DNA from 3 places in the Rahnella aceris genome. Region 1 is predicted to be linked to each of the others. Evidence: predicted binding sites of a transcription regulator. Region 1 holds the regulator's gene; each other region holds the start of a gene.

The links. Region 1 encodes Fur, which represses iron uptake genes when iron is present. Its sites were predicted from a motif close to ATAATAATGAGAACNACTATCAA; they were not measured.
Region 2: GW591_RS04935 (TonB-dependent siderophore receptor) is a predicted target of Fur. The motif match lies at 1,891-1,913, and genes of this name have one in related genera.
Region 3: feoA (ferrous iron transporter A) is a predicted target of Fur. The motif match lies at 1,302-1,324, and genes of this name have one in related genera.

Annotation. Positions count from the first base shown of each region.
Region 1 is NZ_JAADJV010000001.1:2,342,046-2,345,212, reverse strand. Features, by position in the region: gene chiP (chitoporin ChiP) at 1-893, shown strand, start outside; gene chiQ (ChiQ/YbfN family lipoprotein) at 907-1,242, shown strand; gene fur (ferric iron uptake transcriptional regulator) at 1,371-1,826, opposite strand; gene fldA (flavodoxin FldA) at 2,139-2,666, opposite strand; gene GW591_RS10715 (methyl-accepting chemotaxis protein) at 3,088-3,167, shown strand, end outside.
Region 2 is NZ_JAADJV010000001.1:1,095,013-1,098,179, forward strand. Features, by position in the region: gene GW591_RS04935 (TonB-dependent siderophore receptor) at 1-1,743, opposite strand, end outside; gene GW591_RS04940 (O-methyltransferase) at 2,095-2,778, shown strand; gene GW591_RS04945 (glycoside hydrolase family 3 protein) at 2,785-3,167, opposite strand, start outside.
Region 3 is NZ_JAADJV010000004.1:134,180-137,346, reverse strand. Features, by position in the region: gene feoB (Fe(2+) transporter permease subunit FeoB) at 1-822, opposite strand, end outside; gene feoA (ferrous iron transporter A) at 909-1,133, opposite strand; gene GW591_RS18840 (Tex family protein) at 1,532-3,167, opposite strand, start outside.

The DNA of each region.
Region 1 (3,167 bases):
TGCCGGGTACGTATCGCGGTGCGGAAGCCGGTTATAAACACGATTTCGGTGACCCGGGTGAACTGAGTTTCTCCTATATGTGGGCTGATGAATATAAATCGCCGTGGCATCTGGAAATGGATGATTTCCGCCAGAATGACAAGAAAACCGGCGTTTCTTATATTCATTCGCTCGGTGCGAAATATGATTTTAAAAATGACTTCGTACTGGAAGGCGCATTTGGCCAGGCTGAAAGTTATGTCGATCAGTACTTTGCTAAGGCCTCGTACAAAATGGATCTGCTGGGCAATCCGCTGACCACCAGCTATCAGTTCTATGGTGCAGAAGACCGCATCAGTGACAAGAATGATCCGAACAGTCTGTATGACGGTCTGGCATGGTTGCAGGCACTGACCTTTGGCTATACCACCGGGCAGTTTAACTGGCGTCTGGAAGGGACGATGGTGAAAGCGGAAGGGAATCAGGGCTACTTCCTGCAGCGCATGACCCCGACTTATTCTTCCTCAAACGGCCGTCTTGATGTGTGGTGGGACAACCGCTCGGACTTCAACGCCAACGGTGAAAAAGCAGTATATGCAGGCGTATTGTATGATCTGGCGAAATGGGATTTACCGGGCTTCGCGGTCGGTGGTTCGTACGTCTATGCCTGGGATGCCAAACCGAGCACCAACGCCGCTTATGACCAGAGCCAGCGTCTGAAAGAAAGCGCATGGAGCCTGGATGCGCTGTACACCATTCAGGAAGGGCGCGCCAAAGGGACGTTGTTCAAACTGCATTACACCCAGTACGACAACCATTCGGATATTCCGAGCTGGGGCGGCGGTTACGGCAACATTTTCCAGGATGAAAAAGACGTGAAATTCATCGTTATCGCTCCATTTACTATTTTCTGAGGTCGCTATGTCGATGAATAAAGTACTGATGATCATGGTTTCGGCTGTTTTGCTGGCCGGTTGTGCACCCACCGCCGATCAGGCACAAATATCCCAAACGCGGGAAGATTACCGTGCCTGTATCAATACGTCAGAAGGCAATCCGGACAAACTGGCATCCTGCGAGGTGTTACTGAATAAACTGAAACAGGAAAAAGCCCACCAGCAATTTGCGGAACAAGAAACGGTACGTGTGTTGGATTACCAGCGATGTCTGACGGCGCGTAAAACTGGCGACGGTCAGGCATATGCTGCTGATTGCGGGAAAATCTGGCAGGAAATAAAAACGAACAATTCACCTAAGTCGTGAATCTCAGCAGCGAAACATACCCCGGCTTGCCGGGGTTTTTTATGCCTGCTATCCGGGCTCAATCTGCGTCGATATCAGACATAAAAAAACCGCTTTTCAGCGGTTAATTTAGTCAAAGCCTGTGCAGATTACTGCGCAGGTTTATCGTTGTGCAAAGAGTCATCTTCGCGGCAATCGCCTGCTTCACAGTGACCGTACAAATACAGGCTGTGGTTGGTGAGCTTGATACCGTGTTTCTTAGCAATCTCACGCTGACGACCTTCAATATATTCGTCACGGAATTCGATCACACGACCGCAATCCAGACAGATCAGGTGGTCATGGTGATGTTGCTGGGTCAGTTCGAATACGGACTTGCCGCCTTCGAAGTTATGACGGGTGACAATACCGGCGTCGTCAAACTGGTTCAGAACGCGGTAAACCGTCGCCAGGCCAATTTCTTCACCCATATCAATCAGTTGCTTGTAAAGATCTTCCGCACTAACGTGATGACCTTCCGGCGCTTGCAGCACTTCCAGGATTTTGAGGCGCGGAAGCGTGACTTTTAAGCCGGCTTTCTTCAGTGCGGTGTTGTTGTCAGTCATGCGGATTCAGTCCTGTTACTATGTGCTAATCAAGTTGAGGCATGCAGCCTGTGGCATCGGCGGCACAAAATTATTCGTTTAGTCTCTTCGTTTAACGCAATGTGCCAATTCTCGTCAACGACAGCCTGTTAATAAAGATCACAAATTGCCGGTCACATTTGGAATGCAACGACTTGATCAATAGAAAAAACAGAGGAACTCAGTGTACCTTGATACGACCGAAAGTTACAATTTTGTAGCAGTTAAATTGTTAATTTCAGTAATAGTTTGGCCCTTCAATTGTAGAATAAATCCTCAGGGCCAACAGGGTTTTTAGCCAATAATTTCAGAAAGGCTAAGTTCTTCTGTGATCTGTTTCACCCAGGCATCAACACGTTCGCTGGTCAGTTCGGGCTGACGATCTTCGTCAATTGCCAGTCCTATGAAGTGCTTATCATCCGCCAGGCCTTTAGATGCTTCAAAGTGGTAACCTTCGGTAGGCCAATGTCCGACAATCACTGCGCCGCGTGGCTCAATGATATCGCGCACGGTGCCCAGCGCATCGCAGAAATATTCGGCGTAGTCTTCCTGGTCACCGCAACCAAACAGTGCCACCAGCTTACCTTCGAAATCTATCTCTTCCAGCGTTGGGAAAAAGTCGTCCCAGTCACACTGCGCTTCACCGTAATACCAGGTTGGAATGCCGATAAGCAAAATATCGAATTTTTCCAGATCCTCTTTGCTGCTCTTCGCAATGTCATGCACCTCTGCAACATCTTTACCCAATTGCTTCTGGATCATTTTTGCGATGTTTTCGGTGTTACCTGTATCGGATCCAAAGAAGATACCTACAACGGCCATAAGATTACCTAACCTCTTGTTCTCAATGAAGTGCTCTGCAACGCAGGCAATAATAATGCAGATGATAGCAAACTCGTGCGGCGGAGAATATGCTTCTGCTCGCCTTCTTAACTGGGAAATAAGTTTATCGGGCAATATTTTTATGTGTTATCGCCTTTGTGTGCTTTCACCTGCGGCGAATTAACCTCAGGGTTAATGAGGTCAAAAGCAAGTTTGAGAAATAAGTTGTCACAATACTAAATTTCGAGAACATTCCGCCGATAGATGATTCGGGAGCAATCTCAACATAATAAAGAAATCGATGCCCGGAGAGGTGTTCAAACATGTCCTGGGGCACTTGCCTGCTGGTTACCTGTCTTGATTCTCCGCATCCCCGTCAATCCTCAGGCCAGAAACAGACATGTTTCGAGAGAGGCATATCGTGCAGTTTTTAAAAAATATCACCATCAGGGCCGCTTTATTAACCATTCTTGGCATCTTTTGCGTCATGTGGGCAGGTGT
Region 2 (3,167 bases), 1.2 Mb from region 1:
GTAGGTGTAACCGGCCATCACGTTAAAGCGTTCGGTAACCTGTTTCTTAGCTTCCAGCTCAAGACCCTGTGAGCGGATTTTACCTGCCGGCTCGTAGTAGCTGCCGACTACCACGCGGTTACCCACGTCTTTTTGCGTCAGATCATACAGCGCCGCGGTGTACATATCGGAAGTGCCGACCGGCTGGTATTTGATCCCGGCTTCGTATTGCTCACTCTGCATCGGTTTCAGCAGCGTGCCGTCAGCGCCTGGCAGGGCAGATGGCGTCATCGCCTGGCTGTAGCTGACGTACGGTGAAATGCCGCTGTCAAAGGCGTACAGCAGGGAAGCGCGGCTGTTGAAATGACTGTCTTTACGTTCGCTGTTGCTGGTGGTGCCGTAGATGCTTTCGTAACTGCGGCTGGAGGTTTTTAGCGTGTCGTAACGGCCTGACAGGGTCAGATACCATTTGTTCCAGTTCATCTCATCTTGCAGATAGGTACCCATCTGCTCATAACGGTTTTTACCGCGTTTATGACTGTAATAATCCAGTGCATCACCGCCAACGCCAGTGTACGGGTTGAGGTTTTCAGCGTAAGCAGCGTCAGATTTCACATCATTGATAAAGTGGGAGTAATCGAAACCGATCACCACTTTATGTGCCAGTTCGCCGGTCGCGAAATCCGCTTCGAGCTGGTTATCAATCGCAAAAGTATCCAGCGAGGACTTCTCACCGGAATAATAACGACTCATCTCGGTACGGTCCGCATTCCAGCCCGCCTGATACACCTGATCCAACTCGGTGTTGGAATGCGTGTAGTTGGCATTCTGGCGGAATGACCAGACGTCGTTAAACGCGTGCTGGAATTCGTAGCTGTAGATTTGCTCCCAGCGTTTGAACTGGTTGCGGGTGCTTTCGCCATCGAAGAAACCCCGGCTCAGTTTCTGTCCGTAGAGGCTGCCGTCAGCCGGAACCGCGGCGTGGTAGCCACCGGACGGATCTTTTTGCAGATACGCGCGCAGTAAAAGCGAGGTATTTTCATCCGGCGTCCACAGCAACTGTGGCGAAATCGCGTAACGCTCTTCACGCTGGTGATCGTACTGCGTATCGCTGCTGCGGGTCATCCCGGTCAGACGGAATGCCAGCTGATCGTTGATGGCATTGGTGTAATCGAATGCGCCGCCTTTGGTATTTTGCGTGCCACCGGAAAGCTGGAAGTGACCTTCTTCAGCAAACTGCGGGCGCTTGGTGGATTCCACCACCACACCGCCGGGAATGCTCTGGCCGTAAAGCGCAGAAGACGGTCCTTTCACCACATCAATACGTTCCAGGAACCACGGATCAACCTGAATGGAGTTATAGGTCGAGCCATCGCTCAGGATCCGCAGGCCATCGAGGAAGGTGTTGTTGACGTCACCGCCGTGGAAACCGCGCAGGGAAATGGTGTCATAACGCGTTGCGCCGCCGGCAAAGTTGGTGAATACGCCTGGCGTGTAGTTCAGTGCAGCGTTAACCGTGGTGGCGTTCTGGTCAGTCATTTGCTGACGGGTCACAACAGAAACGGCCTGACCGGTGGTGATCAGCGGCTGATCCGTTTTGGTCGCACTTTTACTGGTTTTCGCGCTGTAACCCTGCGTCGGAGCATCGGCGGTATCCGCAGGCGCGGCTTTGACAATGACGGTGTCTTCAGCAGCCATTGAGGCAACCGGCATTGCCAGCGCGCACATAAGCACCGAGCGTTTGAGGGGGAAAGCCAACAACATATTCATAATCCCTATAAATAACTCAATAATGATTGAGTGATTAATTGATGCGTGTGTAATAAACCCAAAAGCCAACATGTGTTCCGCACAAAAGCGTGACGTGCGAAGGGCAGTCACTTAACCGAAACGTGACGGATGTTAAACTTAATGATAATTGTTATCATTATTATTTTACAAATTCAAGGGAACTTTACGCCAAAAATGTGAAGTGACGCATTTTTAACCTGATGAAAACGAGGGTTTTTTAATTGCGGCAATAAAAATCTGAGCAAAATGGCCGGAAGTGATTAGGGTTAATAGTGAGTTTTTTAATCATGTTCTCTATGTAGAATTCACGGCCGGGAGGCGAAAATGGGTCAGGGGAGTCCGGAGGAATACAGCAGGAAATGGGCAGCGGTTGACAACTATCTGGTGAGTCACTTAGTGGACAGCGATCCGGTTCTGGATCAGGTACTGAAAAACAATCATCAGGCCGGTTTACCCGCACACGACGTAGCACCCAATCAGGGAAAATTACTGGCGCTGTTCGCCCAAATCATCAGCGCACAGAAAGTCTTAGAAATCGGTACGCTCGGCGCTTACAGCACTATCTGGCTGGCGCGGGCGTTACCGGCGCTCGGAAAAGTCGTGACGCTGGAAGCCGATCCGCATCATGCGCGCATCGCACAAACCAACATTGAGCTGGCCGGTTTGCAGGATAAAATTACCTTACACACCGGGCCTGCGTCAGAGACCTTGCCCACGCTCGCGGCGGAAGCGCCGTTTGACCTGATTTTTATTGATGCCGATAAACCCAGCAATCCGCTTTATCTGGAATGGGCGCTGAAATTGTCGAAACCGGGGACATTAATTATTGGCGATAATGTGGTGCGGGACGGCGCGGTGGTGGATCCGCACAGCGACGACGCCCGGGTGCAGGGTGTGCGTCGCTTTATTGAGATGATTGAACAGGAACCGCGTTTATCAGCGACCGCGCTGCAAACCGTCGGCAGCAAAGGCTGGGACGGTTTTGTGCTGGCGCGGGTCACCGGTTAACAGGGCTTAACGCGCCAGACCAAAGCCAATATCAAACAGCGGATTTTCGCTGTCATGTGGCATATCGGATTGTTGTCTGAGCACGGCTTCTTCAGACGATGGCAGTTCAAACGGCAGCTTACCGGTATAGGCTTCGGTGCTGGTCAGGCGCGTAAACAAAACGGTATCGCTGACACCAAAATTGCCGATAATCACTTTCGCTTTGTCCTTCACGTTGGTCAGGATCGCCGGACGGTCGAGATAAACGGTGACGATTGTCGGCACTGCTTTGCTGGCTTTCACGATCGCCTGATAATCCGCGTTGTCACCGGTAAAGGCCAGCGAGCCTTCGTGATGGCGCTTGCCAAAGAACCAGGCTTTATGCGGTTGCTCGTACGGGGCATGGGCGC
Region 3 (3,167 bases), on a different contig from region 1:
CACCTGCGTCAGTTTATTCGGCGCCGTAAGGTGGGAGTTGCTGATCTCTGCGCAAAGCGCCGCGATGCTCTGATAACGCGCATCGGCGATCAGCAGTGCCGGATCGTCCAGTTTCTGCTCAGCCAGCCGGGCTCTCACCTGCGGCAATAATGCCTGTGCGTTGCCTGCGTGCGTCTGGCTATAAATATCCCCTTCAAGAATTTGCAGTGCCAGCCAGCGGCGTTGTTGCAGCGCCATGGCTGGCGGCATTTCGGCGGCCAAGACATCGACTTCCTGTTGTAAAACCGGATGATATTGCACACGTTCCAGCACAGCCACTTGTGGCAATTCGTCGATGGCGGCTTTCAGTTCTTTGATGCCGCTGGCACGGGTAGAAACCAGCGCCACCACAGGGCAACCCAGACGAGCAGACAGCGCAGGGATATCAATATTGATGTTCTGGATTTTGGCGATATCCAGCATGTTCAGCGCCACGATGCATGGCACGCCCAGTTCCAGCAGTTGCAGTGTCAGGTATAAATTGCGCTCGAGGTTTGAGGCATCGACGACGTTGATCATCAGATCCGCGTCGCCGCTCAGAATGTAATGGCAGGCAATTTGTTCATCGAGCGAAGTTTGCTCGGAAATGGTGGTCAGGGAATAGGTACCCGGTAAATCCACCAGCGTAATCTGGTGCGCTGCGGTGGCAAACTGACCTTCTTTGCGCTCGACGGTCACGCCTGCCCAGTTACCGACACGCTGGCGTGAACCGGTTAACTGATTGAAAAGCGTGGTCTTACCTGAGTTTGGGTTACCAATCAGGCCGATCGTTAATGGTTTCATTCGATAAAATCTACGTGTCAGAAAAGGTAAACATGCAAGCCCGGGGCCGCAGCGAAAAATGAACTGTCAAAGGCCTGATGTTGGGATCAGGCCATCATCTCGAGCTGGAGGAGATCGAGGTCTTTTCTGCGGACGACGAGGCTGGTACGGCGGGTTTCGATTTGTACCGGATCACCCATCGGCGCAACGCGGATAATGTTGAAAAATGACCCCGGTAACATCCCGAGTGACAACAGTTTCTGCCGGTAAGCCGGGCTGATTTCGTGTGAAAAGCCGGTAATTTTATAAGCACGTTTTGATTGAAGTTGCATAGTTCCTCGCGAAGCATTCAGGCATTTTGGGGGCAGCGTGACAAAGGTTACGCCGCGCTTCCGTGCCCGGTGATCTCACTTAACTGCGAAATATTGCTCAGAAATTGTCCATGGTGCGAAATTGTCAGCCTGTGGCTGACGGCGTATTGAATACGCAAAGAAGTACAAACGAGAATAGTTATCATAATTAGTACGCGTATAGAGACAAAAGAAAAGAGGGGGTGCCTCTTCACGGGAATCTCCACCGCGTCGCTATCGTATGCCTGCCGGATGGCCGATTTATTGATTTACCTCAGTGATTGATTCATTAAGACAGAGTTTAAAAAGTGTCGAAAAAAGATACATAAAAAAAGCCGCTGGATATCAGCGGCTTTGGTGTGGCGGGGAAAAACGAAGAATTAACGTTTTTTGCCGAGCGCGGCGGCCAGAGCATCGGCCATCGCGTTATTGCCTGCTGGCGCGGCATTGCGGCCCGACGGTTTGTTTGGCGCGTGGCGTTTCTGATTGTCTCGTGAATCTGACGCTGGCGCGGAAGAACGGCGCGCGGGTGCTTCGCCCGGTTGCTCGTCCAGTCGCATGGTCAGCGCGATACGTTTGCGTTGCAGATCGACTTCCATCACTTTGACTTTGACGATGTCGCCGGCTTTCACCACTGTGTGGGGATCTTCGACGAATTTGTTCGCCAGTGACGAGATGTGAACCAGGCCGTCCTGATGGACACCAATATCGACGAACGCACCAAAGTTGGTGACGTTAGTGACAGAGCCTTCGAGGATCATGCCCGGCATCAGGTCGTTCATGGTTTCCACGCCCTCGGCAAAGGTCGCGGTTTTAAACTCTGGACGCGGATCGTGCCCCGGTTTTTCCAGCTCTTTGATAATGTCGGTGACCGTCGGCACACCGAACTGCTCATCGGTGAATTCGCTGGCTTTCAGGCCACGCAGCACATTGGAATCGCCCATCAGTTCTTTCAGCGCCAGCTGTGTCGCCGCCAGAATGCGTTCCACTACCGGATAGGTTTCCGGGTGAACTGTCGAGGCATCAAGCGGGTTGTCGCCGTGGTTGATACGCAGGAAGCCCGCGCATTGCTCAAAGGCTTTTGGCCCCAGACGGCTGACTTTCAGCAACTGTTCGCGGTTACGGAACTGACCGTTTTCGTCGCGCCAGTTAACGATATTCTGCGCCATCATGCGTGTCAGACCGGCCACGCGGGTCAGCAGGGGAACGGATGCGGTATTGAGATCAACACCCACGGCGTTCACGCAGTCTTCGACCACGGTATCGAGTTTTTTCGCCAGCTGAGACTGGCTGACGTCGTGCTGATACTGACCAACACCGATGGATTTCGGGTCGATTTTCACCAGCTCCGCCAGCGGATCTTGTAATCGACGGGCGATAGAGACTGCGCCGCGAATAGAAACATCCAGATCCGGGAATTCCAGCGCCGCCAGTTCGGAGGCGGAATACACCGATGCACCGGCTTCACTGACAATCACTTTCTGCGCTTTTACCGCCGGGAACTGTTTTTGCAGCTCAAGGAAGAAGCGCTCGGTCTCGCGGGACGCGGTGCCATTACCGATCGCCACCAGTTCGACATTATGTTTGATGCACAGCGCGGCAACCTGTTGTGCGGCTTTTGCAGCCTGACCGGTGTGGGGATAAACCGTATCGATATCCACCAGTTTGCCGGTGTTATCCACAACGGCGACTTTTACACCGGTACGTAAACCCGGATCGAGACCCATAGTGGCGCGCATACCGGCGGGGGCGGCCATCAGCAAATCGTGCATGTTGCGGGCAAAAACGTTGATCGCTTCATCTTCGGCGCGTTCGCGCACGGTGCCCATCAGCTCGGTTTCGAGGTGCAGCAGCACTTTGATACGCCATGTCCAGTTGACCACGGCACGACGCCAGACGTCAGCAGGCGCGTTGTTCAGGCGCAGGCCCAGATGGTCGATGATCAGTTGTTCGGCATAGCTTTCTTTTGGCGGCTCGTCATGCTGCGGATCGGCATTCAGCGCCAGTTGTAAGATA